3 regions of the Bradyrhizobium sp. WSM4873 genome follow, and region 1 is predicted to be linked to each of the others. Evidence: predicted binding sites of a transcription regulator. Region 1 holds the regulator's gene; each other region holds the start of a gene.
What was found. Region 1 encodes LexA, which represses DNA repair genes until DNA is damaged. Its sites were predicted from a motif close to TGTTCNNNNTGTGTTCNG; they were not measured.

Region 1 (4,527 bases):
ATCCCAGGCCGATCCGTTGCCCGACAAGGATAAGGGATCCAAGGCGCCCGACGTAACATCCGGGCAGGCAGGCAGCTGATCGATGCAGGCCGGTGATTTCGTGGCTTCGATGACCACTTTCCTGCCGATCTCTCACGTTCTTCGGATCATGCCGCGACGCGCTTGATCCCGGCTTCCGGAACGATGCGAAGCGGCGGGATGACTGCCCCCGTTTTTGCCTCTGCGCCCGCGCTCGGCTAGAAGACTTGCGGAACATTCGCCCGAACGTGCCGAGCAGGAGTTTTCGCCGTGGCCTTGATGCCGGTTTCCGACGCGCTCGCCGCGGTGCTGGCGGATGCAGAGCCACTGCCGGAAGAAATGATTTCGCTCGACGAGGCCTACCATCGCGTGCTCGCGCGTGACGTCGCGGCGCGGCGCACGCAGCCGCCGCAGGCGATGTCGGCGATGGACGGTTACGCGGTGCGGGCGGCCGACGCCGCGACGATCGATTCGGAGCTCACCGTCATCGGCGAAGTCGCGGCGGGCCGACCGTTCGCCGGGAGGGTCGGCGCCGGCGAGGCCGTACGGATCTTCACGGGCGGCGTCATTCCCGGTGGCGCGGATGCCGTCGTGATCCAGGAAGACACTGTTGTCGCCGGCAAACGTATCACGATCAAGGAAGCCGCGATCGCCGGACGGCACATCCGCCCAGCCGGTATCGATTTCCGCGAGGGCGACGTGCTCCTGCGCAAGGGAAGCCGTCTCACCGAGCGCGACCTCGCGCTCGCCGCCGGCATGAATCATCCGCACCTTGCCGTTTTCAGGCGTCCGAAAGTCGCGATTCTCGCCACGGGCGACGAGCTGGTGATGCCGGGCACCACGCCCGGCCACGGCCAGATCGTCTATTCCAACGGCTACGCCCTGCACGCGCTCGCCCGCAGCGAGGGCGCCGAGACCATCGACCTCGGTATTGCCGCCGACACGCTGGAGGCGACCACCGCCGGCATCCGCAGCGCCCGTGAGAGCGGCGCCGACGTCCTGATCACGACCGGCGGCGCATCGGTCGGCGACCACGATCTGGTCCAGCAGGCGCTGCGGGACGAAGGCATCGCGATAGCGTTCTGGAAGATCGCGATGCGGCCAGGCAAGCCGATGATGCACGGACGGCTCGGCGCAATGGGTGTGATCGGCCTGCCGGGCAATCCCGTGTCGTCCTATGTGTGCGCTTTCCTGTTCATGGTGCCGCTGATTCGCGCCCTGTCGGGCCGTTCGGTGATTCACCATCACCGTGAACGCGCCGTGCTCGGCCGCGACGTCGGCACCAACGACCAGCGCGAGGACTATCTGCGCGCGCATCTGGAGGAGCGTGACGATGGCACGCGCGTCGTTCTTCCCGTCAATCATCAGGACTCTTCGCTGCTTGCGAATCTCGCTGCAGCACAGGTACTTCTCGTGCGCGCACCGTTCGCGCCGAAGGCCGAAGCCGGCACGGCTTGCGAAGTGTTGCGGCTCCCCGTCTGAGCGTCCGGCAATGCGCGTTCCGCGAACTTTGCTCTGTTCACGGTAAATTAAGCAGTTGCGGAACATGTATCGAACATATAGTGTCCGTTCATGATTTGTTTCGAGCATGTAGCGGCTTATAGCCGAATTCAGCGTCTCGGAATCGGACGACATCAACCGGGGGACTTTGGTCGAGATGTTAACGCGCAAACAATACGAGCTTCTGCGGTTCATCAGTGAACGTCTGAAGGAAAGCGGCGTGCCGCCCTCCTTCGACGAGATGAAGGATGCGCTCGATCTGCGCTCGAAGTCGGGCATCCATCGCCTGATCACGGCGCTCGAGGAGCGTGGCTTCATCCGACGCCTGCCCAACCGCGCCCGTGCGATTGAAGTCATCAAGCTGCCGGAGCTCCAGGCAGCCGCAGGCAGCCGACGCGGCTTCACGCCGAGCGTCATCGAGGGCAATCTCGGCAAGGTGCGTGCGAGCTCCAGCCTGCCGGCTGACGAGGGCGAGCGTCCCGTGGCGGTGCCGGTGATGGGCCGCATCGCGGCCGGCACGCCGATCGAGGCGTTGCAGACCCGCAGCCATACTATCAGCGTACCGCCTGACATGCTCGGCTCCGGCGAGCATTACGCGCTCGAAGTGCGCGGCGATTCCATGGTCGAGGCCGGCATCCTCGACGGCGACATGGCGCTGATCCAGCGCAACGAGAGCGCCGATACCGGTGACATCGTGGTGGCGCTGATCGACGACGAGGAAGCGACGCTGAAGCGCTTCCGCCGTCGCGGCGCCTCGATCGCGCTCGAGCCCGCCAACGCAGCCTATGAGGTCCGCATCCTGCCGCCCAACCGGGTGAAGATTCAGGGCAAGCTGATCGGGCTTTACCGGAAGTACTGATACCGGAAGTGCTTCATACCTGAAGTGCTTGGCGCCTCGCGCGCTTCCGACCGGCATCGCCGGTCAGAGATTGGAGCGGATCATCGTCCGCTCCGGCTGGATAGTCGTTCTGGTTCTGCACAGACTATCCGGCCCCTCCTCCGGCGCTGGCTCCTCGCGACGCCCAGGAAACAGCACCGAAACAGCACCGCTTCAAATGGCACCGCGTCGCGGCTCGCGTGTTCGAGGAAACACCATCCAGCGATCAAGTTCGCCCGCCGCAGCCAAGCCGGCAATATTCGCGCATGCGCCTCCCGAATGCATCGCAACGGGCTTTGTTCCTATTGAATTCGGGAAAGATAATGTGATCGCGGCTTGCGGAAGCCAGCCGCAGATTTGCCCACAACCAAGCAGAGCTTTCGTGCTTCCACTCTGATAGAGGCCTGCGCCTCGATAAGAGACGCGGGTTGCTATCCCAGCATGAGGAGCACCCGATGTGTGACTACAGCCTACATGCCGTCGCGTCGCGCCCCGCCGAAGTCGGCGAGACGATCGTCACGACAAGCTTCCGCGGCACCTCGACGCGCGGCTTCGCCTCCGCAGCCGATCCGTCCGTTGCCGTCTGCCTGCTGCCGGGAACGGAGCTCGCCTTCGCCGACGACGTCCGCTACGACAATCGCTGGATCTGGACGCGCACCATCAATTCCCGCGTGGGCAAGTTCGGCAAAATCGATCCGCACGTTCCCGACCGCCATCACGACGCGATCGAATTCCCCGACGGCAAATATGTCCTGGTGACGCAGCTCGTCGAAGGCCAGCGGGCGACCGTGCTGCAACTGCCGGTGACTCAGTCGGTCACCGAGCGCGAGCACAAGGCGCAGATCATCGCCGACAGCAGGCAGCCTACCGTCACGCACCTGCCGATCGGCTGAAACAGCCGCCCTCCGGCTACGAGGTCGGAGGTCAGGATTGAATCGCCATCGCCGGCCGTGGCCGGCGAGATGGTGTAGTTTGCGCCCAGCGAATCCGAGCGGACGCACCGATCCACTGCGTTGCTCCGCACCATCAGATCAATCGTCGGCCTGCAAGTCCGTCTCCGCCGGCGTTGCGTCCTTGATGCGGGACGCGGTCGTCTTTGGCGCGAGGCTGCCGTCGAAATCACCCTCGCCGGCGCCGGCCGGCAACCAGGGGCGGCTCGTGCCTCTCGCCCTCACCGCCTGAACCGCAAAACCGTCGCCACGCTGCGCCAGCGCCAGCGCGCTCTGGCTGGCGAGCCGCCGCCGATCGACCACCATCGCGGCGCAATCGGGCGGCGCGGGACGTGTCGTCACCACCAGCACGGCCCGACTGCAATCGTCCGCGAGAGCGTCGACGCGGAGTGCCAGCGCGACCAGCCTCCCGTCGGCCAGTGGCGTCACGCAGCCGGATTCGTCACAGGACACGCCATCGGCCAGCGAGGCTCTGCCCGCATCGCGGGGATCGGCGTCGGCAGCGAGCCATTCCCTCAGCAGAAAGCTGTCCTTGTTCGTCCTGATCAGGTGCAGATATCCGTCCTTGCCCCGCACGGCGACGCTCGCGCCATCCCCGGCAATCAGGATGTCGGGCTGCCGCGCCGACAGTCCCCAGAGGATCGCTGCCAGCAGCACCAGGGCGCCGGACCAGCGTAGCGGCGTCCGCAACAAGCCCAGCACGATGATTCCCAGGCTCGCCACGATCAGCGGCGCGATTCCGAACGCCGGGATGCGGCCGACCGCGCCCGGCAAGGCCGCGACCCAGCGCGAGACCGCGACCATCCAGTCGATGCCGATCCCCATCAGCCACCAGAACACGCTGTCCAGCCCGAACGGAGCAGCAAGCAGCCCCAACAGTCCCGCCGGCATCACCAGCGCCGAGACCACCGGCATCGCGCCGAGATTGGCGAGCACGCCGAACGGCGTGACACGGTGGAAGTGGAAAGCGGCGTAGGGTGTGGTCGCAAGTCCCGCAATCAGCGAAGCCATGAACAGCATCGCGATCTCGCGGCCGCCCCACATCGCAATGCGCGCGGTCGCCGAATGGTCCGGCGAGGCAAACAAATTCGGCATGCCGATCTGCACCAGCGCCACCAGGCCGAGGGTTGCCGCAAACGACATCTGAAAACTCGGATGCACCAGCGCTTCCGGCGCGACCGC
Region 2 (4,527 bases), on a different contig from region 1:
CGCCGCCCGCTACGACAAAAGCCTCGCCGACTTCCGCAAGAGGTTGGTCGCTGCGGGAAAGGAAAAGATGGTCATTCGCATCGCGCTCGCCCGCAAACTCCTGGTCCGCCTCAACGCCAAGGCACGCGATGCGCGCACCGCCTACGCCAATGCAACTTGACAACAGAGATAGTCGCTCACCCCGACCCTCTCCCCGCAAGCGGGGCGAGGGGGAAGAGGCAGCGGCGTGAGGTGCGCGGTTCTGACCCGCCCGGATCACCAAAACGGCAATGATTATCGCGCCTTACCATCACATAAAGGGCGTATTCGCGCCCGAAGAGTGCAGTGGAGTTCCGGACGCCGATAGGCCCGGACACATTGCTTGGCGCGGTTTTTGGCTTAAGTAACAACCGTTCGCGCCCCGATTGGATTGTTTCGTGCTCACAACGCCTCATCTTGCGCCGAGCCTGCGCCCAAAAGAGCTGCGCCCAAATGGCCTGCGCTCAGCGGAGCGGCGCGCAAGGAATCCACGCGCAAGTCATTCGCGCTCTGCCGGCCGTTGGGTCATGGCGGCCCTTTTCGGGCTGGTTTTGGCGTGGGCGGCGGAGCCCGCGGCGGCGCAGGGCAAGCTCGAGGCGCAATACGAGGCGACGCTGGCGGGCATTCCCGTGGGCAAGGGAGCCTGGAACATCGATATCCAGGACGACGTGTTCGCGGCCGCGGCCTCCGGCGGCACCTCGGGGCTGCTGAAATCCTTCGCGGGCGGGTCCGGCACCGGCGCTTCGCAGGGCCGCGTGGTCAACGGCGCGCTGGTTGCGACCGGCTACCAGGCCACCACCACCACCTCGAAGAAGACCGAAGAGATCCGCATCACGCTCGACAAGGGCAATGTGAAGGATTTTGCGATTCTGCCGGAGCCGCCGGTCGATCCCGACCGCATCGTCGTCACCGATGCGCATCGCCGCGGCGTCTGGGACCCGATGACGGCCTCGCTGGTGCGCGTCTCCGGCAGCGGCGACGTGCTGTCGGCGGACGCCTGCCACGGCAGCGCCGCCGTGTTCGACGGCCGCATGCGCTACGAGCTCAAGCTCGATTTCAAGCGCATGGAGAACGTCAAGGCGGAGAAGGGCTATCACGGCCAGGTCGTGGTCTGCTCGCTGTATTTCGTGCCCATCGCCGGCTACATCCCCGACCGTCCCGTGATCAAATATCTCGCCGCCCAGCGCAACATCGAGGTCGCGTTCGCGCCGATCGCGGGAACGCGCATCCTGGTCCCGTTCTGGCTGAAAGTGCCGACGCCGCTCGGGCCGGCCATGCTGGAAGCGACCTCCTTCGTCACCACGGCCCAGCCGCCCAGGGTCGCGAAGACGCAGTAGGGGGTGCCGCCGCACCCACCGCCGTCATTCCGGGGTGCGCCACTTGGCGCGAGCCCGGAATCCATCAGCCCACAGAGACCGTCTTGCGATGGATTCCGGGCTCGCGCTCCGCGCACCCCGGAATGACGAGGAAGACCATTTTTGGCCCGCATGAAAGTCCTTCTATTTCAATGACATGCCTACTGTGCATGGGGTTGTTTTCGCGCTTCTTGTTTGGAGGGGGTCGGGATGCGGGAATCCATTTGACTCCTCCCCGATTCTGATTCGACTCCGCGCCGTCCCCAGCTTTAACGATTCCGCCATCGAAACGTCGCTTGTGCGGCAGGCCAAAACTCCATCTAGTGCAAACCCAATAAGCCTCCCGCGACATCTTGCGTGAACGGAACAGGACTCAAGAGGGAGTCACCGATTCGGCCGCGATTCGTTCTCAACTCGTTCCGAAGCTTAAAGCCAACGGGAAAAGCGTCGCAAAGTGAGACAGTTGCGCGGGATTTGGGAAGGGGCGCCGCATTCTCCGCCGTCATGCCCCGGCTTGACCGGGGCATCCAGTACGCCGCGCCCTCTCGGTTTGATCTGCGCCGCCTCTGGAATACTGGATCGCCCGGTCGAGCCGGGCGATGACAGCAGTGTGTGAGGCCGGCCCTTCGCGCCACCGCCCCAAAACAGCACTGACATTCGCCCCAATCGCCATTACCTAATCCCCCAGATGCCTTTTTCCTCCTCCCCCTTCGCTTCCGAGCGGCTTCCCGGCGCCGGCGTCACTGCGGTGCTTGGTCCCACCAACACCGGCAAGACCCATCTCGCCATCGAGCGGATGCTCGCGCATCCCTCGGGCATGATCGGGCTGCCGCTGCGCCTGCTGGCGCGCGAGGTCTACAACAAGATCGCAGCAAGGGTCGGTCCCGATGCCGTCGCGCTCGTGACCGGCGAGGAGAAGATCAAGCCGAAAGCGCCGCGCTATTGGGTCTCGACCGTCGAGGCGATGCCGCGGGATCTCGACGTCTCGTTCCTCGCCGTCGACGAGGTGCAGATCGCATCCGATCTGGAACGCGGCCACGTCTTCACCGATCGCATCCTCAACCGTCGCGGCCGCGACGAGACGCTGCTGCTCGGCGCTGCGACCATGCGCCCGATCATCGAGCGGCTGCTGCCGGGCGTCTCCATGATCACGCGGCCGCGCTTGTCGCAGCTGGAATTCGCCGGCGACCGCAAGATCACGCGGCAGCCGCGCCGCACCGCCATCGTCGCCTTCTCCGCCGACGAGGTCTACGCCATCGCCGAGCTGATCCGCCGCCAGCACGGCGGCGCCGCCGTGGTGCTGGGCTCGCTGTCGCCGCGCACCCGCAATGCGCAGGTCGCGATGTTCCAGAACGGCGAGGTCGATTACCTCGTCGCCACCGATGCCGTCGGCATGGGCCTCAATCTCGACGTCGACCACGTCGCCTTTGCCTCCGACCGCAAGTTCGACGGCTACCAGTTCCGCCGCCTGACGCCGTCCGAATTCGCCCAGATCGCCGGCCGCGCCGGCCGCGCCACGCGCAACGGCACCTTCGGCACCACCGGTCGCTGCGGGCCGTTCGAGCCCGAGCTCGTCAATGCGCTGCAGAACCACACCTTCGACCCCGTGAAGGTTTTGCAATGGCGCAATTCGAAGCTGGATTTTGCTTCCCTCGGCGCGCTCCAGGTCTCGCTGAACCTGGCCCCCGGGCATGAGGCGCTGACGCGCGCGCCGATCGCCGAGGACATGCGCGTGCTCGACCACGCCGCCCGCGACGCCGAGGTGCGCGATGTCGCGCATGGCAAGGACGCCGTGGAACGGCTGTGGGAGGCCTGCCAGGTCCCGGATTATCGGAAGCTGTCGCCGGCCGCCCATGCCGAGCTGGTGACGACGCTCTACAGCTTCCTGATGCGCAAGGGATGCATCCCCGACGCCTGGTTCAGGACCCAGATCGACCAGGCCGACCGCGTCGACGGCGATATCGACACGCTGTCGGCCCGGATCGCGCAGATTCGCACCTGGACCTTCGTCGCCAACCGCCCCGACTGGCTGAAAGACCCCGAACGCTGGCAGGGAATCGCCCGCGAGGTCGAAAATAAATTATCGGATGCGCTCCATGAACGCTTGACTGAGCGTTTCGTTGATCGCCGGACCAGTGTATTGATGCGCCGCCTGCGGGAGAACACGAGCTTGAATACGGAAATCGGCAAGACCGGCGAAGTCATCGTCGAAGGCCATGTCATCGGCCGCCTCGATGGCTTCACCTTTGCACCGGATGCGGCGGAAGCCGGCTCCGATGCGAAAGCGTTGCAGGCTGCAGCGCAGGCCGTGCTCGCCGGCGAGATCAACGCGCGCGCTGAAAAACTGGACAACGCACCGGACGAGCAGTTCGTGCTGACCTCGGAAGGCATCATCCGCTGGACCGGCGACGCCGTGGCGCGGCTGTCTGCCGCAGAGGACGCGCTGCATCCGCGCATCCGCATCATCTCCGACGAACGCCTCACGGGCGCCCCCCGCGACAAGGTTCAGGCCCGGCTCGACCTCTGGCTCAAGACCCATATCGAAAAGCTGCTCGGGCCGCTGTTCGAGCTCAGCAAGGCCGAGGACGTCACCGGCATCGCCCGCGGCATCGCCTATCAGCTCGTCGAGGCGCTCGGCGTGCTGGAGCGCCCGAAGATCGCCAACGAGCTGAAGGACCTCGATCAGCCCTCGCGCGCGACCTTGCGCAAATACGGCGTCCGCTTCGGCGCCTATCACCTCTATTTCCCCGGCCTGCTCAAGCCGGCCGGGCGCGCGCTGGCCGCGCTGCTCTGGGCGCTGAAGCAGGACAATGTCGATCCCTCCGCGCTATCGGGTGCGCAGCATCTGGCAAGCTCCGGCCGCACCTCGTTCCCGGTCGACAAGCAGCTGCCGCGCGATGCCTATCGCGTGCTCGGCTACAAGCAGGCCGGCGAGCGCGCCGTGCGCGTCGACATCCTGGAGCGCCTGGCCGATCTGATCCGTCCGGCGCTGGCCTGGCGCGAGAACGCGTCCGGCGAAAAGCCCGCCGGTGCGTTCGACGGCCGCAGCTTTGTCGTGACGCAGGCGATGACCTCGCTCACCGGTTCGGCCGGCGAAGACTTTGCATCCGTGCTGCGTGCGCTCGGCTATCGCATGGACAAGCGCCCGCCGCTG
Region 3 (4,527 bases), on a different contig from region 1:
GAGATCGTGCGCAGCGGCGAGAAGCTGCGCGGCACGACGCCGGCGAAGATCGCCCGCAGCGGCCTCGTGCAGTGCCCGGAATCGCGCGAGCTGTTCGGCGAGATGAGCGTGCGGGAAAACCTCGACCTCGGCGGGCAACATCTGGCCGACGACAGGCGCGCGGCACAGCTCGCCTGGCTGTTCGAGCTGTTCCCGATCCTGAAGGAGCGTCAGGGCCAGATGGCGCAGACGCTCTCCGGCGGCGAGCAGCAGATGCTTGCGATCGGCCGCGCGCTGATGATGCAGCCGCAGATCCTGATCCTGGACGAGCCGACGCTGGGCCTCGCCCCCGTCATCCTCGAACTCCTGTCCAAGGCCCTAACGAGACTGCGGCAGACGACCTCGATCACGGTGCTGCTCGGCGAGCAGAACGTGACCTTCGCGCTTCCGCATGCCGACCGCGTCTATGTGCTCGAACATGCAAGGATCGTCTGGGAGGGCGATCCCGGTCGCTTCGCCGCGGAAGCTGGCGCCGATTTTCTCTAGTTCGCATATCAACAACAAAACAAGCAAAGGGAAACGACCATGCGACCATCGATGAATTTGAACAGCAGCTTTCTCCTCGCCTCCGCGCTGGCGCTGTGCCTTGCCGCTCCCGCCTATGCGCAGTCGAACGATCCGATCAAGATCGGCGTCATCGCCGAAGTGCAGTCGATCGCTGGCGCCGCGACGCCGGGCGGCGCGCAGATCGCCGCCGACGAGATCAACGCCAAGGGCGGCATTCTCGGCCGCAAGATCGAGATCGTGACCTACGACAACAAGAGCTCCTCGGCGGACTCGGTACGCGCGTTCCAGCGCGCGGTGAGCGAGGACAAGGTCTCCGCCGTGATCGCGAGCTACATCAGCGAAGTCGTGCTGGCGCTCGAGCCCTGGGCGGCGCGGCTGAAGATGCCGCTGATCACCCCCGGTGCCGCCTCAAACGAGATCACCAAGGCGATCCATAACGACTACGAGAAGAACAAGTATACCTTCCACGGCTATCTGACCTCGGCGGCGCAAGCGCAGCTCGTCTGCGACGCCGCCAAGGATCTCCTGGTCGACAAGCTCAAGTTCAAGACGGTCGCGATCATGAGCGAGGACGCCGCCTGGACCAAGCCGCTCGACGTCGGCTACGAGGCTTGTCTTCCGAAAGCAGGCCTCAAGGTGGTCGAGCACGTGCGGTTCTCGCCTGATACCACCGACTTCACGCCGATCTTCAACAATATCGAGGCCAAGAAGCCGGACGTGATCGTCACCGGCATCTCCCATGTCGGCGTGCAGCCGACGGTGCAGTGGAAGAACCAGCAGGTGCCGATCCCGATGTTCGGCATCAGCGCGCAGGCGCTGAGCCCGACCTTCTGGAAGGACACCAATGGCGCCGCCGACGGCGTCCCGTCGCTGGCGGTCGCAACGCCCGACGTCGCCGTGACCTCCAAGACGAAACCGTTCGCAGCCGCCTTCAAGGCCAAGTTCGGCTCGCCGCCGGCCTATACCGGCTACACCGCCTATGACGAGGTCTATTTCATCACCGAGGCGATCAAGCGCGCGGGCTCGACCGATCCGGACAAGATGGTCGCTGAACTCGAAAAGACCGACTACGAGGGCACGATCGGCCGCATCCAGTTCTACGGCAAGGACGACGAGTTCACCCACGGCATCAAGTCCGGTCCGACGACCGTATCCGGTCTGGTCTTCCAGTGGCAGGACTCCAAGCAGGTCGTGGTCTGGCCCGAGAAGATCGCGGAGGGCAAGCTCAAGTTTCCGAGTTTCGTGAAGCTGTCGCAGTAACCGGCCGAGCCCGCCACCGGGCTCGGTACTGGGCACCCATCCCCCTGAAAGGCCCGTCGCTTCAATCGCGGCGGGCCTTCGTTTTGTGCAGAACGCAACGGGTACGCTGGCATCGGTGGACCCATCTTGCGATCCTGCCGTTAACCTCCCATGCGTGGGCCGGAGCAGCGAGATGGACGACCGATCAAGACAACCAGATGGCCTGACGCAGGATGACGGCTTCGTTCGCGTGCGCGGCGCGCGTGAGCACAATCTCAGGAACGTCGACGTCAGTATTCCACGCAACGCCCTCGTCGTGTTCACCGGCGTGTCGGGCTCCGGAAAATCCTCGCTCGCCTTTGGGACGATCTACGCCGAGGCGCAACGGCGATATCTGGAATCGGTGTCGCCTTACGCGCGGCGCCTCTTCCACCAGATGCAGATCCCTGAGGTCGACGACATCGAAGGCCTGCCACCCGCCGTCGCGCTCCAACAGCAGCGCGGCGCGCCGACGACGAGGTCGTCCGTCGGCAGCGTGACGACCCTCTCGAACCTGCTCAGGATGCTCTATTCCCGTGCCGGCGATTATCCGCGCGGACAAAAGATGCTCTATGCGGAGTCGTTCTCGCCGAACACGCCGGAAGGAGCCTGCCCGACCTGCCACGGTATCGGCCGGATGCTCGACGTCACCGAAAAGTCCATGGTGCCCGACGACACCCTCACCATTCGCGAGCGCGCCGTCGCGGCCTGGCCGAGTGCCTGGCAGGGACAGAACCTTCGGGACATCCTGACAACGCTGGGTTACGACGTGGACAAGCCTTGGCGTGAGCTGCCCAGGAAGGACCGCGACTGGATCCTGTTCACGGAGGAGCAGCCGACCGTTCCAGTCTATGCCGGTTACACTGCGGCAGAAGTCAAACGAGCCCTTCGCCGCAAGGAGGAGCCGAGCTATCAGGGCACGTTCACCGGCGCCAAGCGCTACGTGATGCAGACCTATGCCAAGTCCGAGAGTGCGATGATGAAGCGCCGCGTCGCGCAATTCATGATCACCCAGGACTGCCCGACTTGCCACGGCACGCGATTGAAGCCCGAGGCGCTCAAGGTCAAATTCGCCGGTCTCAATATCGCCGAGATGTCTCATCTGCCGCTCAAGAAGCTGCAGGAGGTGATGAAGCCGTTCGCGAAGGCTGCGACGGATAACGCATCGGAGAAGACTATCGTCGCCAGGCGCATCTGCGAGGACCTGTCGGCGCGGCTGGCCGTCCTGCTCGACCTCGGCCTCGGCTATCTCGCTTGCGAGCGCAGCACGCCGACGCTGTCGCCGGGCGAGTTGCAGCGGCTGCGTCTTGCGACACAGGTCCGCTCCAACCTGTTCGGCGTCGTCTACGTGCTCGACGAACCCTCGGCGGGTCTGCATCCCGCCGACACCGAGGCGCTGCTGCGGGCGCTGGACCGGCTGAAACACGCGGGCAATTCGATCTTCGTGGTCGAGCACGAGATCGAGGTGATCAAGCATGCCGACTGGCTGGTGGATGTCGGGCCGGATGCGGGCGAAGGCGGCGGGAAAATCCTCTATAGCGGGCGCCCCGCAGGGCTCGGGCAGGTCGCGCAATCGCGAACCGCCCATTATCTCGCGCATCCACGAAAGCCGCTGCCGACGGCCCGCCGCGAGCCGAAGGCGCATCTGAAAGTCAGGGGTGTGACCCGCAACAATCTTGGCGGCCTCGATGTGGATATCCCGCTCGGCGTTCTCGCCAGCGTGACCGGCGTGTCGGGCTCCGGCAAATCGAGCCTGATCAGTCAATTCCTCGTCGATGCCGTGGCAGAGCATCTCGGCCATGCACGGACCGCGGAAGCGGACGAGGACAGCCTGGCAGCACCCACAGTCGAGACATTGGGCGGCGAGATTGTCGCCGGCCTCGACCAGATCGATCGCCTTGTCGTGGTGGATCAGAGGCCGATCGGCCGCACGCCGCGATCGAACCTTGCGACCTATACCGGCTTGTTCGACCACGTCCGGAAGCTGTTCGCGGCGACGCCCCAGGCAAAATCCCGCCGCTACGATGCCGGGCGCTTCTCGTTCAATGTCGCGAAAGGCCGATGCAGCACCTGCGAGGGCGAGGGATTTGTCTGCGTCGAGCTTCTGTTCCTGCCCAGCGTCTACGCACCCTGCCCGACCTGCAAGGGCGCGCGTTACAATGACAAGACGCTCGAGGTGAAGATCCGCGGAAAATCCGTCTCGGATGTGCTGGCGATGCGCGTCGACGAGGCCTTCGAATTCTTCCGCGAGGATGCAACCCTCAACCGGTCGCTATCGGTCGTCCGCGAGGTCGGCCTCGGCTATATCCGCCTCGGTCAGTCCGCCACCGAATTGTCGGGCGGGGAAGCCCAGCGCATCAAGCTCGCGACCGAGCTCATGCGTCCGCAGCGCGGTCACACGCTCTATGTCCTGGACGAGCCGACCACCGGTCTTCATCCCAGGGATGTCGAGCGGCTGATCGCCCAGCTCGAACGTATCGTGGACGCCGGCAACAGCGTGGTCGTGGTCGAGCACGATATGGATGTCGTCTCTCACAGCGACTGGATCATCGATCTCGGTCCCGGCGCCGGCGATGAGGGCGGCCGTATCGTGGCATCGGGGATACCGCGAGAGGTCGCCGAGGCCGGCGGCAAGACCGCCGGCTATCTCGCCCGTCGCTTGAAACAATAGCGCGCGGTCTCGTCACCCATTTCGCAATTGCG

Region 2: the regulator LexA is predicted to act here: its motif matches at 1,778-1,795, upstream of AC0L21_RS33845 (helicase-related protein).
Region 3: the regulator LexA is predicted to act here: its motif matches at 1,895-1,912, upstream of uvrA (excinuclease ABC subunit UvrA).

The regions. Positions count from the first base shown of each region.
Region 1 covers NZ_JBVVPS010000003.1:326,680-331,206, reverse strand. Annotated here, with positions in the region: gene AC0L21_RS08225 (hypothetical protein) at 1-79, shown strand, start outside; gene AC0L21_RS08220 (molybdopterin molybdotransferase MoeA) at 289-1,500, shown strand; gene lexA (transcriptional repressor LexA) at 1,676-2,377, shown strand; gene AC0L21_RS08210 (hypothetical protein) at 2,851-3,288, shown strand; gene AC0L21_RS08205 (ComEC/Rec2 family competence protein) at 3,427-4,527, opposite strand, start outside.
Region 2 covers NZ_JBVVPS010000043.1:9,525-14,051, forward strand. Annotated here, with positions in the region: gene AC0L21_RS33835 (IS110 family RNA-guided transposase) at 1-160, shown strand, start outside; gene AC0L21_RS33840 (DUF3108 domain-containing protein) at 546-1,355, shown strand; gene AC0L21_RS33845 (helicase-related protein) at 2,062-4,527, shown strand, end outside.
Region 3 covers NZ_JBVVPS010000004.1:158,969-163,495, forward strand. Annotated here, with positions in the region: gene AC0L21_RS09215 (ATP-binding cassette domain-containing protein) at 1-525, shown strand, start outside; gene AC0L21_RS09220 (ABC transporter substrate-binding protein) at 565-1,806, shown strand; gene uvrA (excinuclease ABC subunit UvrA) at 1,979-4,495, shown strand.